3 regions of the Vibrio sp. KUL80 genome follow, and region 3 is predicted to be linked to each of the others. Evidence: predicted binding sites of a transcription regulator. Region 3 holds the regulator's gene; each other region holds the start of a gene.
What was found. Region 3 encodes MetJ, which represses methionine synthesis genes. Its sites were predicted from a motif close to TTAGACNTNTANANGTCTAA; they were not measured.
Positions count from the first base shown of each region.

Region 1: the regulator MetJ is predicted to act here: its motif matches at 3,796-3,815, upstream of metN (methionine ABC transporter ATP-binding protein MetN).
Region 2: the regulator MetJ is predicted to act here: its motif matches at 1,483-1,502, upstream of metH (methionine synthase).

Region 1 covers NZ_AP045841.1:760,951-767,662, reverse strand. The annotation lists gene treC (alpha,alpha-phosphotrehalase) at 1-63, opposite strand, end outside; gene treB (PTS trehalose transporter subunit IIBC) at 145-1,569, opposite strand; gene treR (trehalose operon repressor TreR) at 1,809-2,753, opposite strand; gene AC6I8U_RS03460 (MliC family protein) at 2,769-3,137, opposite strand; gene gmhB (D-glycero-beta-D-manno-heptose 1,7-bisphosphate 7-phosphatase) at 3,162-3,713, opposite strand; gene metN (methionine ABC transporter ATP-binding protein MetN) at 3,913-4,947, shown strand; gene AC6I8U_RS03445 (methionine ABC transporter permease) at 4,937-5,614, shown strand; partial or broken gene metQ (methionine ABC transporter substrate-binding lipoprotein MetQ) at 5,649-6,457, shown strand; gene AC6I8U_RS03435 (Zn-ribbon-containing protein) at 6,540-6,712, opposite strand, start outside.
Region 2 covers NZ_AP045841.1:3,106,679-3,113,390, reverse strand. The annotation lists gene AC6I8U_RS14195 (cation:proton antiporter) at 1-1,260, opposite strand, end outside; gene metH (methionine synthase) at 1,604-5,257, shown strand; gene AC6I8U_RS14185 (HlyC/CorC family transporter) at 5,321-6,589, opposite strand; gene AC6I8U_RS14180 (cytochrome C assembly family protein) at 6,687-6,712, opposite strand, start outside.
Region 3 covers NZ_AP045841.1:287,659-294,370, reverse strand. The annotation lists gene AC6I8U_RS01345 (bifunctional aspartate kinase/homoserine dehydrogenase II) at 1-382, opposite strand, end outside; gene AC6I8U_RS01340 (O-succinylhomoserine (thiol)-lyase) at 389-1,558, opposite strand; gene metJ (met regulon transcriptional regulator MetJ) at 1,830-2,150, shown strand; gene AC6I8U_RS01330 (malic enzyme-like NAD(P)-binding protein) at 2,418-3,677, opposite strand; gene rpmE (50S ribosomal protein L31) at 4,006-4,224, opposite strand; gene priA (primosomal protein N') at 4,508-6,709, shown strand.

The DNA of each region.
Region 1 (6,712 bases), 470 kb from region 3:
CTTCGGATAGATTTGATAAATCGTGGCTGTTTTCCACCAGTCTTTTTGAGCAGTTTGACTCATAGGTTTAATCTCACTTACCAATTTGGAAATTCGTCAAAATAAAAAGCAAAGAAGTGGCTCAAGATGAGCCACTAATGGGGGTTACGCGCTCGCAAGCTCTAGCTCACCTTTTGATTGAGCGCGTTTGTACAGGAACAAAGTAAGCATAATCGGCACGGCCATTGCGACTAACATCGCCATGAGATACACCATCCAATATTGAGGCTGAATCGATAGGATGCCCGGTAGGCCACCGACACCGATACCGTTCGCCATCACCCCAGCGCTACCACAGATAGCGGCTGCAATCGCGCTACCAATCATTGCGCTCAGCATTGGGAACTTGTATTTGAGGTTAATACCGTACATAGCTGGCTCAGTGACGCCTAAGTAAGCTGAGATAGCGGCCGGAACTGAGATATCACGCTCACCCTCACGCTTACTGATAATGATGATGCCAACAACCGCAGATGCTTGAGCGATATTAGACAGAGCAATCAGAGGCCAGATTGGCGTGCCGCCTAGGTCTTGCATCAGCTGAAGGTCAACTGCATTGGTTGTGTGGTGGATACCAGTAATCACCAATGGTGCGTACAAGAAACCAAACACCATAGAACCCAGCACCGCAAAATCACCCGTCATCGCTGCTTTTGCCGCAAACGCAACGCCATCACCTAGCACGCGACCAAACGGACCGATGAAGGCGTGAGCAAGAATGACCGACAGAATGATTGAAACGAATGGCACCACAACCAGATACAGGTAGCTTGGGACAATTCGTTTTAAGTTAGTTTCAATAAGCGCTAATGCCACGCCCGCCAGCATCGCCGGGATAACCTGGGCCTGATAACCCACCTTCTCAATCACAAACAATCCGAAATCCCAAACCTCTGGCACTTCTTTACCAATGAGATAGGCATTCATCAGTTGAGGCGATACCAAGGTCACACCCAGCGTGATACCAAGAATTGGCGTACCGCCCAGCTTCTTCACCGTAGACCAACACACGCCAACCGGTAGGAAGAAGAAGATCGCCTCACCAATTAGCCACAAGAACGAGTGAACGGTTGCCCAGAACTGGCTGATTTCCACTAAGGTTTTGCCATCGAACATACGGATGTCGCCGATAACGTTGCGGAAACCAAGAATCAAACCACCCGTGATAATCGCCGGCAAAAGGGGAACAAAAATTTCGGCTAGGTGCGAAATACCACGCTCTAGAAAGTTCATGTTCTGACGAGCAGCCAGCTTAGCATCGTCCTTAGACGCCGCTTTCTTGCCTGCTGAGTCAATCAACATTTTGTAAACTTCGTCGACCTCAGTACCAATTACCACTTGGAACTGACCGGCATTGGTAAAGCAGCCTTTAACAATCTTGAGGCTTTCTAATGCCGACTTATCGGCTTTATCGGTATCGTTAAGAACGAATCTTAAGCGAGTTAAACAGTGGCTAACACTGGCAATGTTGTCAGCGCCGCCAACACCGTCGATGATCGCTGCAATGTCTTGCTGGGCTATCTTGCTCATCGTTTGTACACCTTTTACTGATATAGAGACGTAGGGTTAAGACGTCTAGGTCCATTTGTCTCGTTGTATTAATAATATCGCAACATGCGAATGGGAACATTCCCAAAAGTTACGCAAAGTGTGCCATGGAATGATTCAAACAAAAATGGGAACAGTCCCATTAATTGAGTGTGATCACAATAATTGTTGATAAATGCGCCAAGTTGATTAAGGGAGCTACTAAGAAAAAGAAGCCGTGATTACACCGCTTCTTGCGTGAGATGAGAGATAGTTTTATTACCAGTAAGCTGACTTATCAATAGGTTAGCTGCCTTCTCTCCCGCTTGCTGATAGCCAGGATCAATGCTGTAGATATTCGGGAACAGGAAAGATAAGAGTTCATTACCGCCAACGCCCGTCACCACAATATCTTCTCGGCCAAGCTCTTGTAAGCGTTTGATAGTGCCAAGCGCTAAGGTATCACTGGCACACACGATAGCTTGAAGTGAGTCCGTCACTACCTCATCAACAAGCTGGTAGGCACTCTCATGATGAAGTTCACCGGTACGATACTCGGCATGCTGATCATTATCATCACACCACTTTTGAAATGCGTTGAGGCGAGCCAAGCCAGTGGTTTTATCCTTAGGATCGACACCAATGTAAGCAAGCTGATTGACGCCTTGTGCCTGCAGTTTATTCAAAACCGCTCGGATTAATCCGTGATTGTCGTAGTTGATAGAAGAAACTTGATCGGTATCCATAGCGATGACGACGACCTTCTCCTGCCACTGAGACACTTTGTCGATATCAAGCTCAGTAAAACCGAACACAATGACACCTTCAACGTTGCGTTTACGCAGTACGCTCAAGTGTTCGTTGGTTTTCTCGGGATCGAACTGACTCTCCATGATCACCACATCGTAACCTGCCGAGTAAAGCACATTAAGCATGCTGCTCACCGCTTTGTTCTCAGAAGGCGAGTCGAGACGAGAGATAATGACACCTATGACCTTTTGCACGCCGCCCCCACGCATCGATTGCGCCGACTTGGAGGGCACATAGCCATGCTCTGCAATCACACGCTCTACTTTCTCGCGGGTTTCGGGTTTTACTTTAGGATCGTTAGTCAGCACTCGAGAGACGGTAGATTTACCGACTCCCGACAGCTTAGCAATATCAAGTATGGTGAGTTTTTTGCTCATGGGTGTCTAAAAGGTTCAATATCCGTTTTTTGGTACGCTTCGCGTAGTCATCATGCAGCTTTTATCGGTTTCACCGGCAATGGTAAGCATACCCTCTCTGCCTTTACTAAACAGCTCAACCTCAGACTCAGCTTGCGACTGGCCATCGAGTGAGTATTTGGTGCCAGATGCAGAAGGGACACGATGCAGATGATACTCTTCGCCATCAATGAGTAGCAGAACCTGCTCGCTCGATAACTGGGTTACCTGAAAGCTCTGGTTATCGCACTGATACTGAAGAACATGATACGGGTTTTGAGGCTCTGCCTGTTCTTTGCTACTGCACGCTGTCAAACCACCCGCCATAAACGCGGCAACCAATCCGTATTTAACGTAAGTATTCATAATGACTCCTTTTGGGTCGACTGATTACTTAGCTAAGTATTGCGGCACATCGCGGATACTATCAAGTACCACAGTTGCGACAGACTCACCGCGCTCAGTCACCGGCTTGCCAGTACGCACTAAGATCTTGGTACCAACGCCAGCTGCTTCAGCTGCCATCATATCTTCGGCTTTATCACCGACCATGACTGAGTTTTCCATATCAATCTTTAGGAAATCACGAGCAGAGATAAACATGCCCGGCTTTGGTTTACGGCAGTCACAATCTTGCTTGTAATCACCAATGCCATACTCTGGGTGATGTGGACAGTAATAGATACCATCGAACTCAACGCCATTATCAGAGAAGTTCCAATCCATCCACTGGGTTAGCGAAAGGAAGCGATCTTCGGAGAACATACCGCGAGCAATGCCTGATTGGTTGGTCACCAACACTAGCATATAGCCCATGTCCTGCAGTTTTTTCGTCGCTTCAAAGACGCCTTCAACATACTCAAAGTCGTGTTCATCGCTCACATACCCGTGATCGACGTTGATGACGCCATCACGATCCAAAAAAACAGCTGGTTTTGCCACAGTTCACTCTCTTGTTATAGATAGGTGCTAATAAACTGAATTATTACACGCTTTTATAGTCACGGCACTATGAAAATGCCGTTTAGACGTCTAGACGTAAAAATATCTATTGACACTAAAAGGTGAAAACCATAGCATCTTCTATCAATTGAGATGTAGTTCAAACTTTTATGCTACTCACGGACTTCAGGTTGCTTAGATGATCGAAATTAATCAAGTAAACAAAGTGTTTTATCAAGGCGCTAAGGAAATCAACGCCTTGGCAGACATCAATCTGCATATCGCAGAAGGCACCATCTTTGGTGTGATTGGCGCCTCTGGTGCGGGTAAGAGTACGTTGATTCGCTGCGTAAACATGCTTGAAGCGCCAACGTCAGGTGAAGTCATCGTTGATGGTGTTGACCTGACTAAACTGTCTAAATCAGAGCTTTCAGAAGCGCGCCGTAACATCGGCATGATTTTCCAGCACTTTAACTTGCTTTCATCTCGCACCGTATTTGAAAACGTCGCACTGCCACTTGAGCTTGCTGGCAAAGAGCGCTCGCACATCGAAACCAAAGTGACGGATCTTCTAAAGCTCGTTGGTCTGGCAGATAAGCGCGATACCTACCCAGCCAATCTAAGTGGCGGTCAAAAGCAGCGTGTTGCGATTGCTCGCGCACTGTCGTCAGACCCTAAAGTACTGCTTTGTGATGAAGCCACCAGCGCACTTGACCCTGCGACGACACAATCGATTCTTGAACTACTGAAAGAAATCAACCGCAAGCTAAAGATCACCATGCTACTGATCACTCACGAAATGGACGTGGTAAAAAGCATCTGTCATGAGGTCGCGATCATTGGCGACGGTCGCTTGGTTGAAAAAGGAACCGTGGGTGAAATCTTTGCTCATCCAAAAACCGAGCTTGCACACGAGTTCATTCGTTCAACACTCGATCTATCGATTCCAGAAGACTACCAAGCAAGGCTGAAAGCTGAGCGTGTGGAAGGCAGCTACCCGCTTGTTCGCTTAGAATTTACCGGTGCTACTGTAGACGCGCCGCTAATGACGCAAATTGCACGCAAGTACAATATTGATGTCAGCATCCTGAGTTCCGATCTTGATTACGCGGGCGGCGTAAAATTCGGCATGATGGTGGCAGAGCTGTTTGGCAATGAGCAAGACGACAACGCGGCAATTCAATATCTTCGTGACCACAATGTAAAAGTAGAGGTGCTTGGTTATGTCCTTTAACACTGTCACAGACTGGTTATCTCTAAACAGTAACCTACTATTAGGAGCAACATGGGAAACCCTATACATGGTTGCAGTAGCAGGTGTGGTTGGCTTCGCCGTGGGTATTCCACTGGGCGTTATTCTGCATACCACTAAAAAAGGTGGCTTGCTAGAAAACACGCGTTTAAACAGTGTGCTCGGTGCCATTGTTAACGTCGGTCGCTCGGTACCATTCTTAGTATTGATGGTAGCGATCATTCCACTGACTAAGATTTTGATTGGCACCTTTATCGGTACTACCGCAGCAATCGTTCCACTGACAGTTGGCGCGATTCCATTTGTGGCACGTCTTATTGAGGGTGCACTACTAGAGGTTCCAACAGGTCTGGTAGAAGCGGCACAATCTATGGGCGCAACACCATACCAAATCATTACTAAGGTACTGCTTCCAGAAGCATTACCTACGATTGTCAATTCGGTGACAATCACTCTAGTGACCCTAGTAAGCTACTCAGCAATGGCGGGTACCGTCGGCGGTGGCGGTCTAGGTGACGTAGCCATTCGCTATGGTTTCCACCGATACGATGTGACCATTATGGCCGTGACCGTAGTGATGCTTATTGTATTGGTACAAATTATTCAGTCTATCGGTGATGCCGTTGTTCGCCGCGTAGACCACAGATAATCGAGATTTTAAGATTTATAACAAGGAGAGAGTCATGAAATTCAACGTTAAGAATTTACTCGCAATTGCAGCCGCTGCATCAGCACTTATTCTATCTGGCTGTGGTGAAAAGAAGTCGACACCAGCAAGATCAAAGTCGGTGTAATGGCAGGTGCGGAAGCACAAGTTGCAGAAGTCGCTGCAAAGGTTGCTAAAGAGCAATACGGTCTAGACGTTGAGCTAGTCACCTTCACTGACTACGTAACACCAAACGCAGCGCTTGATGATGGCTCTATTGATATCAACGCATTCCAGCATAAGCCATACCTAGACCAACAAGTAGCGGATCGTAACTACAAGCTGACTATTGCAGGTAACACCTTTGTATACCCAATCGCGGGCTACTCAAAGCAAGTAAAGTCTGTCGATGAAATCCAAGACGGCGCGCGTATCGCAGTGCCAAACGACCCAACAAACCTAGGTCGCTCTCTACTGCTACTTGAGCAGCAAGGTCTACTGACTCTGCGTGAAGGTGTGGGTCTACTGGCGACAGTTCGTGATATCGAAGAAAATCCAAAGAACATCACTATCGTTGAGCTAGACGCAGCACAGCTACCACGCTCTCTTGATGACGTAGCGCTATCTATCATCAACACAACTTACGCAAGCTCTATCGACCTAACACCTCAACGCGATGGTGTGTTCGTTGAAGACAAAGAGTCTCCATACGTCAACCTAATCGTTGCGCGTGAAGACAATGTGAACGCAGAAAACGTTCAGAACTTTGTTAAAGCGTACCAGACGGAAGATGTGTACAACGCAGCCTCTGACATCTTCAAAGGTGGCGTAGTTAAAGGCTGGTAATCTCACCTCCTTTGCACCAAGCATCAAAAAGGGGTTGAAGCTAAGCTTCAACCCCTTTTGTATTTTCACCCGATAAGTCTGTTTACTTTAGATGATCCCAAGAAATATTGGAGACGATTCGGCATGAGTCGCACTTGAAGTAAAAGATGTCGTGTAGCGGCTCATCAAGCAACCACTCTCCACCACATTTCGGGCACTTACGTGCTTTTTCTTCCTCAAGACTCTTACCGCCTACCTTGTACAAATAGTAGTACG
Region 2 (6,712 bases), 740 kb from region 3:
TAACTTAGCCTTCTCAATCATAGGGGTAATGGTTGAACCTTGAATCAAGATGGAGAACACCACAACCGAGTAGGTCATGACCATGATGATCTCTTTAACATCGATGAGCTTATCCTCAATCACCCAGATACCGGACGGGATAGAGAGTGCCATTGCCAGCGCAAGACCGCCGCGTAAGCCACCCCACGTTAAAATACGCACTGACCAAGGGTTATAGCGGCGATAGCGCTTAAAGCCCAGGTAGGCCAGCGCTACACTCAAATAACGCGCACAAAGTACAAGCGGTACTGAAACGGCCATCATGATCCAGTCTTCTTGATGGAATTGGAATAGAAGCATCGACATACCGATGAGTAGGAACAGCACACCATTTAAGAATTCGTCTACAAGCTCCCAGAAGTGGTCGAGGTGTTCTTCTGACTGTTTTGAAAAGCCAATGTAACGTGTCCAGTTGCCAATCATAATGCCGGAAACGACCATAGATAATGGTCCAGATACATGTAGGAACTCTGCAAACGCATAGCCTGCGGTTGGTATACCTATCGTTAGTAGCAGCTCCATTGAGTGATCGTCTGTCGAGCTAATCAGATAGTGGAATACCAGACCTAGAACAAAGCCATAAACAATCCCGCCAATGGCTTCTTGTAAGAACAGAGCCGTTACACTGCCTACCGTTGGTGCCTCTGTGCCGAATGCAATCGTAAACAGGGTGACAAAGATAACCAGACCAAAACCATCGTTAAATAGGGATTCTCCTTCTACTTGCGTTGATACACGTTGTGGCGCATCCAACTTTTTAACGATCGCAAGAACGGCGATAGGGTCGGTAGGAGAGATCAAGGCGCCGAATAGCAAGCAGTAGATAAGATCAAATTGAAGGCCAATCAGTAAACAGAAGCCATACAGCACAAACCCGATAAAGAAGGTAGAGAATAGCGTCGCGCCTAAGGCGAGGACGGTAATTTCCCATTTTTGATCTTTAAGGTGGGGCAGTTTGATACCTAAACCACCGGCAAACAGCAGGAAGCCGAGGATCCCTTGGAGTAGGAAGTCTTCAAAATCGATATCAGCGACGGTTTCGGTCGCGAGTTCGGTTAACTGAAACCAATCATTTTGGCCTGCAATTAAGATGAGCAGTGATAGCATCATAGCGCCGGCAGTAATCGCAATGGTGGTTTGCATCTTACCTATCTTGCTATTTATTAGAGCAATTAACATGGCTGCTGCGGACAAAAAGCATAAAGTCTGATAGACGGACATCACTTCACCTAGATATGTAAATAAATGTTAATGGGATTTTGTTCTTCTCACTTGTGAATATCAATCACTATTTGTGAATTTATTCTTCGCACTTATAGATTAGGGCGAGTTACGCGATGTTGTTGTTTTTTATTCACTCAGTCGAGTGAGTAGACAACGAACAACTTGTTTCTGTTCCGAGAGTCCGATAATTTGAGGGGATAACAAATCAGTAAAGATTTTTTAGACGTCTAGATTTCTAAAAAATCTGTGATACGATGACAGCATTAGCAAGGAATGAGGCAGTATCGTGGGAAGCAGTAAGTACGTTGAAGGCAAGAAAGCTCTTAGCAAAAAAACTCAGATAGAAAATCAGCTCAAGCAGCGTATTCTTTTGATCGATGGTGGTATGGGCACCATGATCCAAGGATACAAACTTGAGGAAGAGGACTATCGCGGCGAGCGTTTTGCAGATTGGCAGTGTGATCTTAAAGGCAACAATGACCTTTTAGTATTAACTCAGCCAGACCTGATTAAAGAGATCCATAGCGCCTACCTAGAAGCGGGTGCGGACATTCTTGAAACCAACACCTTCAACGCTACCACGATCGCTATGGCAGATTACGAGATGGAATCACTGAGTGAGGAAATCAACTACGAAGCCGCTAGACTTGCCAGAATTGCTGCCGATGAGTGGACAGCTAAAACGCCAGAGCGACCTCGCTATGTTGCCGGTGTTCTTGGTCCAACCAACCGTACGTGTTCTATCTCCCCAGACGTAAATGATCCGGGCTACCGTAATGTTAGCTTTGATGAGCTGGTGGAAGCCTACTCTGAATCCACTCGTGCACTGATTCGCGGCGGCAGTGACCTAATCCTTATTGAAACCATTTTCGATACGCTGAATGCCAAAGCTTGTTCGTTCGCGGTTGAATCCGTGTTTGAAGAGCTAGGTATCGAGCTTCCAGTGATGATCTCAGGCACCATTACCGATGCGTCTGGTCGTACCCTTTCAGGGCAAACTACCGAAGCTTTCTACAACGCATTGCGCCACGTGAAGCCAATCTCTTTCGGTCTCAACTGTGCTCTTGGACCTGATGAGTTAAGACAATATGTTGAAGAGATGTCTCGCATCTCCGAAGGTTTTGTCTCTGCGCACCCGAATGCCGGTCTACCGAATGCCTTTGGTGAATACGACCTCTCTCCTGAAGACATGGCTGAGCACATCGGTGAATGGGCACGAAGCGGCTTCCTAAACCTAGTGGGTGGCTGTTGTGGTACGACGCCTGAACACATTCGCCAGATGGCACAGGCTGTCGAGGGTGTGACTCCTCGTCCACTGCCTGAGCTCCCTGTCGCTTGTCGGCTATCTGGTCTAGAGCCTCTTACTATTGAGAAAGAATCGCTATTCATTAACGTGGGTGAGCGTACCAACGTGACAGGCTCTGCACGCTTTAAGCGCCTTATCAAAGAAGAGCTGTATGACGAAGCATTAGAAGTGGCTCGTCAGCAAGTTGAAAATGGCGCGCAGATCATCGATATCAACATGGATGAAGGCATGCTAGATGCTGAAGCCTGTATGGTTCGATTCCTAAATCTGTGTGCCTCTGAGCCTGAGATCTCCAAAGTGCCTATCATGGTGGATTCCTCAAAGTGGGAAGTCATCGAAGCGGGTCTTAAGTGTATCCAAGGCAAAGGTATTGTTAACTCCATCTCTCTTAAAGAAGGTAAAGAGAAGTTCGTTGAGCAAGCGAAGCTGATCCGCCGTTATGGCGCAGCCGTTATCGTGATGGCGTTTGACGAAGTGGGGCAGGCGGAAACTCGCGAGCGTAAGCTAGAAATCTGTACCAATGCCTATCGTATTCTTGTTGATGAAGTTGGCTTCCCACCAGAAGACATCATCTTTGACCCGAATATCTTCGCGGTAGCGACAGGTATTGAAGAGCACAATAACTACGCAGTCGACTTTATCGAAGCAGTAGCAGACATTAAACGTGACCTACCGCATGCGATGATCTCTGGTGGTGTATCGAATGTTTCCTTCTCGTTCCGTGGTAACAACTATGTTCGTGAAGCGATTCATGCTGTGTTCCTTTACCACTGTTTTAAGAATGGTATGGACATGGGTATCGTTAATGCCGGTCAGCTTGAGATCTACGATAACGTTCCAGACAAGCTGCGTGAGGCTGTAGAGGATGTGGTACTCAACCGTCGTGATGATGGAACCGAGCGTCTGCTTGATATTGCCGCTGAATACGCAAACAAAGGCGTTGGTAAAGAAGATGATGCCAGTGCACTAGAGTGGCGTACATGGCCAGTAGAGAAGCGTTTAGAGCATGCGCTTGTGAAAGGTATCACCGAGTTCATCGTCGAGGATACCGAAGAAGCGCGCGTCAATGCCTCAAAACCTCTCGAGGTGATTGAAGGTCCTTTAATGGATGGTATGAACGTGGTCGGTGACCTATTTGGTGAAGGTAAGATGTTCCTTCCTCAGGTAGTAAAATCGGCGCGTGTGATGAAGCAGGCCGTGGCGCACCTTGAACCATTTATCAATGCGTCCAAGCAAGCGGGCTCGAGCAACGGTAAGATCCTTCTTGCGACTGTTAAAGGTGATGTGCACGACATCGGTAAGAATATCGTTGGCGTGGTTTTGCAGTGTAACAACTACGAGATCATCGACCTTGGCGTCATGGTGCCTTGTGAGAAGATCCTTAAAGTTGCTAAAGAAGAGAACGTCGACATCATTGGTCTGTCAGGCCTTATTACGCCATCACTTGATGAGATGGTTCACGTCGCCAAAGAGATGGAGCGTCAAGGCTTCGACCTGCCGCTATTGATTGGCGGCGCGACGACATCCAAAGCACACACTGCGGTTAAGATTGAGCAGAACTACAGCGAGCCTGTGGTTTATGTCAACAACGCATCACGTGCAGTGGGTGTGTGTACTTCGCTACTTTCTAACGAACTAAAGCCTGCGTTTGTTGAGAAGCTAGATATTGATTACGAGCGTGTTCGTGATCAGCATAACCGCAAGAAACCACGCACTAAGCCAGTCACATTGGAAAAAGCGCGTGAAAACAAGGTCGATATCGACTGGCAGAATTACACGCCGCCAAAACCGGCTAAGCCAGGCGTGCACGTGTTTGAAGATTTCGATGTTGCGACACTGCGTAATTACATCGACTGGACACCATTCTTTATGACGTGGTCGCTGGTGGGCAAATACCCAGCCATTCTAGAGCACGAAGAAGTAGGTGAAGAGGCGAAGCGTTTGTACAAAGACGCTAACGACCTACTCGATCGCGTGGAACGAGAAGGGTTGTTAAAAGCAGCAGGCATGTGTGCACTGTTCCCTGCAGCGTCTGTGGGTGACGACATCGAAGTTTATACCGATGAAACACGCAGTGAAGTTCGCACTGTCCTTCATAACCTTCGCCAGCAAACTGAAAAACCAAAAGGCTTTAACTACTGTCTATCGGACTACATTGCGCCGAAAGAGAGCGGTAAGCAAGATTGGATTGGTGCCTTCGCGGTAACCGGCGGCATTGGCGAGCGTGAACTTGCCGATGAATACAAGGCGCAAGGTGATGATTACAATGCCATCATGATCCAAGCGGTCGCTGACCGATTAGCTGAAGCTTTTGCTGAGTACCTGCACGAGAAAGTGCGTAGAGAAATCTGGGGCTACTCTGCGGATGAAGCGTTGTCGAACGACGACCTTATCCGTGAGAAATACCAGGGTATTCGCCCTGCACCTGGCTACCCAGCGTGTCCAGAGCACACAGAGAAAGGCTCGTTATGGGAGATGCTTAATGTCGAAGAGACGATTGGTATGTCGCTGACCACTAGCTACGCGATGTGGCCGGGCGCGTCGGTATCGGGTTGGTACTTCTCGCACCCTGACTCTCGCTACTTTGCTATTGCTCAGATTCAGCAAGACCAAGTTGATAGCTACGCGGACCGAAAAGGTTGGAGCTTGGAAGAAGCTGAAAAGTGGCTTGGTCCTAACATCAACTAGTCATAGATTAAAACGCAAAACGGCACCGAAAGGTGCCGTTTTTTCTTGGGTATTCAATTCAGATTAGCGTTTTGTCTTTGGGAAAACCTTCACCATCTTAATGCGGTTTTCCTCAAGCTCTACTATTTCCATCGGATGGTCAGCGACCTGCACGCTTAGGTGGCTTTCAGGGATGTCCTCTAAGTACTCTAGAATCAAACCGTTTAAGGTGCGCGGGCCGTCAGTTGGGAGTGTCCACTTAAGTCCTTTATTGATGTCTCGAATGTTAGCACTGCCCTCAATAAGGAAACTGCCATCGCCTTGAGGCGTAATTTCGTCAGACAGAGTAGGCGCCATTGAGGTGGTAAACTCGCCCACGATCTCTTCCAGAATATCTTCGAGAGTCACGAGCCCATTGATATCACCATACTCATCAACGATAAGACCGATACGCTCTTTATTGCGTTGGAACTTAAGCATCTGCACGTTGAGAGGTGTCCCTTCAGGGATGAAGTAAACTTCGTCTGCACTTCGCAGCAGGGTCTCTTTTGTGAACTCGTTTTTCTCAAGCATCAGACGATATGATTCACGTAGTCTCAACATGCCAACGACTTCATCGATTTGATCTCGATACAGCACCACTCTGCCATGAGGCGAGTGCGTTAGCTGACGAACAATCGATTTCCAGTCATCGTTGATATTGATGCCGGTGATCTCGTTACGTGGAATCATGATGTCGTTTACGGTCACGTGCTCAAGGTCGAGGATCGAAATCAACATATCTTGGTGGCGGCGAGGGATCAGCGAGCCCGCTTCGTTTACCACTGTTCGCAGCTCTTCTGAACTCAAGTGATCTTCATCGTTATGGTCGACACGAAGTCCAAGCAGGCGGATAAAACCGTTGGTAATGAAGTTGACCAGGATAACAAGAGGCGAGAGCAGCTTCATCAAGATGGTGAGCACGATACTACTCATAAACGAAACGCGCTCAGGATAAAGAGCGGCGAGCGTTTTTGGTGTTACTTCTGCGAACACCAAGATAATCATAGTCAGTGCACCTGTCGCGATCGCGACACCGAGGTCACCGAACAAACGCAGACCAAGTACCGTAGCGATTGCAGACGCCAGTATATTAACTAGGTTATTACCGATAAGGATCAGGCCGATGAGTCGGTCGGGGCGGCTAAGCAGTTTCTCAACACGCTTTGCGCCTTTATGGCCTGTTTTGGATAAGTGTTTAAGTCTGTATCGGTTCAAAGACATCATCCCTGTCTCTGAGCCCGAGAAATAGCCGGAAATTACAATTAGACCTGCAAGGATTGCAAATAAAATACCGGTCGAAATGTCGTCCAATGCCCTAGAATTCCTTTAGTTAATAGCTGGTTAATTTATGAACTACTTAAACCTTATTGTCAACGCGCCTTTGGTCGTAGAGCGTTGATGAAGTCGCCTAGTTCAAGATGATCTCTCTTACAA
Region 3 (6,712 bases):
GCCCTAATACCGATGCGCGCTCAGCGTCTGTGAGCGGATAGCTAAGCTCACCAAGCGTGCTAAATTCGTCGTGTAACTGAGAGACCAGACCTTCGGCTTCTTCACCTGTTAGTAGTGACTCCACCAGCTCAATCTGAAACTGTCGAAGCGCCTGCAGGTGCTCGTGAGCGATACGCCCATCTTTATTGAGCGCATCTAGAAATTCGATGAGACGGTTAGTGGTTTTACCCGCCGCCGAGACCACAATAAGGTCTTCTTCATTAGAGTAGTCTTTTAAGATAGAGACCACTCGGCGATAACATTCAGGGTCTGCTAAGCTGCTGCCGCCAAATTTGTGCAACTGCTTACCTTGTCTGTTATTCAGGGTACTGCTTTGACTCATGCCGGCTTATCCTCTAAATGCAGATGCTTTCTCAAACGCTTGGGCAAGGTCATCAATCAGATCTTGCGCGTCTTCTAGACCAACCGAAAGGCGAAGTAGCTGCTGAGAAACGCCCGCTTCGGCTAACGCTTCTTCACCCATCGCACGATGCGTCATAGAAGCAGGGTGGCAAATCAGACTTTCGACGCCGCCAAGAGACTCAGCGAGCGAGAATAGCTCTAGCTCACCAACAAAATACTTAAGCTGCTCAAAGCTACCAGCAAACTCAAAGCTCAGCATAGAGCCAAAGCCAGATTGCTGCTTCTTGGCAATCTCATGACCTGGGTGCTCAGGCAGGCTTGGGTGATAAATCACTTTCACCAATGGTTGCGGCTTAAGAAAATCTAGGATCTGTTGCGAGCTCTCTTCATGGATGCGCATGCGAGCGCCAAGGGTACGAATACCACGCAGCGTCATGTAGCTATCAAATGGCGTGCCCGTCGCACCGATGCAGTTGCCCCACCATGCGAGCTCTTCAGCATGCTCTTCGGTTTTAGTGATCACCACACCGCCAATCACGTCAGAGTGACCGTTGATATATTTGGTCGTTGAGTGAATCACAAAGTCTGCGCCAAGCTCGAGAGGCTTTTGGTACACTGGTGTCAAAAAGGTGTTGTCTACCGCTACCAGCGCACCGACCTTTTTCGCTTTTTCGCACACGGCGGCAATATCGACAACGCGCACAAGTGGATTAGACGGCGTTTCAAGTAAGATCAGTTTTGGCTTTTGCTCAAGCGCGGCATCGAAGGCTTGCTCGTCACTTTGGTCGACAAAGTTAACCTTGAAGTCCCCTTTTTGCGCACGCGTGTTGAACAAGCGGTACGTGCCGCCATAACAGTCATGGGGAGCAATAATCGTGTCTTCTGGACCTAAGAAAGCAGACACCCAAAGGTTGAGTGCAGAAGTACCACAGTTAGTCACTACCGCGCCTTTACCGGATTCCAGCTCATACAGAGCGGTTTCCAACAAACCTCGGTTTGGGTTTCCTGAGCGGGTGTAATCGTAAGTCGGCACTTCCCCAAACGCAGGGAAACCATAGTTAGTAGAGAGATAAATAGGTGGCACCACAGCGTGATGCTGGGTATCCGATTCGATACCAGTACGTACGGCTATTGTCGCTGGCTTCCGATTGCTCATAGAAACTTCCTTTCTCAGATCGCATGGCTAGTTGGTGTAACCACAGTGTCTACTTTTACCGGTAATATGGGAACCGGCAAACGCCACAAACGTTAAAGAATTAACATTGCATTAAAATAAATGTCCACATTCGTTGTCCCACTTTACTTTCCAAAATGTGAGACGTCAACACTTCTAGACGTCTATATGTCTTTGCTTATGGCAGTAAATCCCGCTAAAATTGCAGCATTCTTATTATTACTATTTATGATTAACAGAGCGAAGGTGTGTAATGGCAGATTGGAATGGTGAATACATTAGCCCATATGCGGAGCACGGTAAGAAAAGCGAGCAAGTAAAAAAAATCACAGTGTCTATCCCGCTGAAGGTGCTAAAGGTATTGACCGATGAGCGTACTCGTCGCCAAATCAATAACCTACGCCATGCAACCAACAGTGAACTATTGTGCGAAGCTTTCCTGCACGCGTACACTGGCCAGCCGCTTCCGACCGACGAAGATTTAAGAAAAGACCGTCCTGATGATATCCCAACAGAAGCGAAAGAGCTGATGACGGCGATGGGGATTGAGTTTGAAGCGTTTGATGAAGAGTAAGTATTAAACGGAAATACAAAAGACGGTATTGATACCGTCTTTTTTATTACTTTAAGTTCGTGCTATTACTAGCACCTCTTCTCGTCATCCTTTTTCATTCGTCATCCTCACGAAAGTGAGGATCTTTATCAGCGCGTATGGTGCTCAATTTGTGTGAGTCACTCGCTATGAAAGATCCCCTTTTTCAAGGGGATGACGAAAATGAGACTGGATGATGAGCAACAGCGAAACTAAACAGTGCAGAGCTAACAATAAGCTGTTGAACTATTAAGCCATATAGCTATCAGGCAACTCAATACGCGCCACACCAGATTCAACTGCTGCTTTCGCTACCGCTTTAGCCACACGAGGAAGCAAACGCGGGTCCATTGGCTTTGGAATGATGTAGTCCTTACCAAAGGTCAACGCCTCAACACCTGCGGCATTCAGTACGTCTTGTGGTACTGGCTCTTTCGCTAGCTCACGAATCGCTTCTACCGCTGCCAGTTTCATCTCATCATTAATCTCACTCGCACGCACATCAAGAGCGCCACGGAAGATAAACGGGAAACACAGCACGTTATTTACCTGGTTCGGGTAGTCTGAACGACCTGTACCCATAATTAGGTCATCACGAACCTGATGAGCAAGCTCAGGTTTGATTTCTGGATCTGGGTTTGAACACGCAAATACGATTGGCTTGTCCGCCATCAGCTTAAGCGCTTCTGGTGGCAACAGATCAGGACCGGATACACCTAGGAATAGGTCCGCACCTTCAATCACATCTTCTAGCGTGCGCTTATCTGTGTTGTTGGCAAACAGCTCTTTGTATTCGTTAAGATCGTCACGACGAGTGTGGATCACACCTTTGCGATCCAGCATGTAGATCTTCTCACGCATCGCGCCACATTTGATCAACAGCTCCATACACGCGATCGCCGCCGCGCCTGCACCTAGACAGACAATCGTAGTTTCTTTTAGATCTTTACCCTGAAGCTCGATAGCGTTGAGCATACCTGCTGCAGTAACAATCGCCGTGCCGTGCTGGTCATCGTGGAATACCGGCACATCACAACGTTCGATTAGGCGTCGTTCAATCTCAAAACAGTCTGGCGCTTTAATATCTTCTAGGTTGATACCACCAAAGGTGTCTGAAATGTTCGCAACAGTATCTACGAACTCATCGATAGTGCGGTGTTTTACTTCGATATCAATGGAATCTAGACCCGCGAAGCGTTTAAACAGTAACGCTTTACCTTCCATAACTGGCTTAGACGCCATTGGACCTAGGTTACCAAGACCTAGGATGGCGGTACCGTTAGAGATCACTGCAACCATATTGCCTTTCGCAGTGTATTTATAAACATTCTCGGCATTTTGCGCGATTTCACGTACAGGTTCTGCCACACCAGGGCTGTAGGCCAGTGCGAGATCAGCGGCTGAGTTGGCGGGTTTAGTTAATGCTACTTCGATTTTTCCAGGTACAGGGTTGGCATGGTAATCAAGCGCTTGCTGGCGAAATTCGTCAATTTGATGGTCATCGGACATGGTTAGCTATCCTGCTTTTATAAGACTGATTAGTTACTTAGATGTAATTATGAGTATAAGCCCGTTTATTTTTATTCGCGTTGCTTCTAAAGGGTTACACACACAGAGTGGGGACATTTGAACGGAGAGGAGGTATCTCTGATGTTCATTACTCTGACGAACTAATACTACGCGAGTTTATTAGGCTTTTGAATGGATGGAAGTGATGAAGCGAAGAAAAAAGTAGAGATAGGTAGCACGTTATGCAAGCGGATGTTGACAGGTAAACAAACAGCTAAAAAGCAAAAAGGACGCCGAAGCGTCCTTTTTTAATCTGCAAAAGTAATCATTACTTCTTGCTAGATAGAGCACCGAAACGCTTGTTGAAGCGATCAACACGGCCGCCAGTATCAACGATACGTTGCTTACCAGTGTAGAATGGGTGGCACTTATCACATACGTCTAGGTGGATAGAATCTTTACCTAGAGTAGAGTTGAATTCGAATGTGTTGCCGCAAGAGCAAGTTGCTGTTACAGCTTTGTATTCTGGGTGGATACCAGCTTTCATGGGAAACCTCAATAATTTAGGCCGTGTCGCCATCCGATTCTAAGCCGGACACCACACGTAGTTAATAAATAGATGATACCATCGCTTTGCATTTCAATATGAAAGCAAGAAGCCATGCCATCAAGGCGCAGTATAGTAATGAATAGTGCCAAGGGAATCAACTAAAATTGCGACTTTTTTCGCCACCTTCGGTGAGCCTTAGCCGATAAATTGATTATCCAGTCTATACAAGGCGACCCATACCGTTAGAATAGACGTCTTCTTTATCAATATCGACCTAACTATGCGCCCAAATGTCGCTCGAGTGGCTCTTCCCGTCCCACTTGATAAACAGTTTGACTACCTCGTCCCTGCTCACCTTTTTCCTGTGGTTGGCGGGCGCGTGTCTGTACCATTTGGACCAAAAACGCTCGTCGGTATTGTGATGCAATTTAGTCATGAGTCTGAGTTTCCGATAGACAAACTCAAGCCGATAAAGGCGGCGTTAGATACGGCTCCCGTTTGGTCTAAGCCTCTTTTTGACCTTATCTCATGGTGCAGCCTTTATTACCAGCATCCACTCGGCGACACCTTGAGTAACGCGCTACCCGCAGCCCTTAGAAAAGGCAAGCCTGCTGAATTTGCCGCAACCGTGGAGTGGCAGATCACAGAAGCTGGCAAGACTCAATTAATGTCCGGCTTTGGGCGAGCGGTGAAGCAAGCCAAAGTCATGCATATGTTGGAATCTGGTCCGTGTTCGCATCAGCTGTTTATCGACAGTGACGTCAGCACTAGCGTACTCAAGACACTGACAGAAAAAGGCTGGATCACGTCGATAGAGAGACAAACCCAGCAAACTCATTGGCCAGAGGCGATCTGCAACGATCCTATCGATCTTCGCTTAAATGCCGAACAGGCCGTGGCGATAGCGTCGGTCAACAGTCAGACTGAGTTTGGATGCTACTTGCTTGAAGGGGTCACGGGTTCAGGCAAGACCGAAGTCTACCTGCAGATGATTAAGCCCATACTGGAGCGCGGACAGCAAGCTTTGGTGTTGGTGCCGGAGATTGGCTTAACGCCGCAAACCATTAATCGCTTTCGTAAACGCTTTAATGTGCCCATTGAGGTTATCCACTCTGGTCTTAATGATACTGAGCGACTCAACGCGTGGTTAAGTGCACGCGACAAAGTAGCGGGTATTGTTATCGGTACGCGCTCGGCGCTACTCACGCCATTTGCCGACCTCGGCATTATTATTGTCGACGAGGAGCACGATACCTCATACAAGCAGCAAGACAGTCTGCGTTACCATGCCCGTGACGTCGCGGTGATGCGTGCTAACAAAGAGCAGATCCCAATTATTCTTGGCTCTGCCACGCCGTCTATCGAAACGCTGCAAAATGCACTGGCGGGCAAGTATCATCATTTAATACTGAGCCAACGAGCAGGCCTTGCGGTGCCGACGACCAATAAGGTCATTGACGTCAAAGGTCAGTTTCTGGAAGCTGGATTATCAGCGCCACTGATTGCTGAGCTGCGCCGCCATTTAGAAGCAGGCAACCAGGTGATGCTGTTCCTCAATCGCCGTGGATTTAGCCCTGCCCTGATGTGCCACGAATGTGGCTGGACAGCAGAGTGTCACCGTTGTGACGCTTATTACACCTATCATCAGTCGAGTAACGAGATCCGCTGCCACCATTGTGGCTCACAGCGCCCTATCGTTCATCAGTGTGAAGGCTGCGGCTCGCATCAACTGGTTACCGTCGGTGTAGGTACAGAGCAGCTTGAAGCTCAGCTAGAAAGCCTATTTCCCGAATACAATACCATTCGTATTGACCGAGACAGCACCAGACGCAAAGGCAGCCTAGAAGCCGCGCTCAATGCCATCAAGAACAATGAGTACCAGATCTTAATCGGTACCCAGATGCTGGCCAAAGGGCACCATTTCCCTAACGTCACATTAGTCGCACTGCTTGACGTAGACGGGTCTCTTTATAGCAGCGATTTTCGCGCTTCAGAACGTTTAGCGCAGCTATTTATTCAGGTAGCTGGACGTGCCGGACGCGCAAGCAAGCCCGGAGAAGTGCTGCTGCAAACGCACCACCCAGAGCACCCACTGCTGCAAAGCCTACTTCATAAAGACTATCGCCATTTTGCCGAGACCGTGATTGAAGAGCGTAAACTGGCACAGCTGCCTCCGTTTAGCTTCTTAACCTTAGTTCGCGCCGAGGCCAATAACAGCAATGATGTTGAGACCTTCTTGCGTCAGGTCCGCTATTCATTAGAAGCTCATCCACTGTTTGATAGCGCTTGTATGGTACTAGGACCGACCCCAGCACCAATAGCCAAACGCGCAGGAAAAGCGCGCTGGCAACTCATGCTTCAAGTGCCCTCAAGACCACAGATGCAAAAAATCATCACCGCAGCCAAGCCGGTTATCGCGCAATTACCGCTCGCGAAAAAGGTACGCTGGTCGTTGGATATCGAGCCACAAGATTTAAGTTAATCA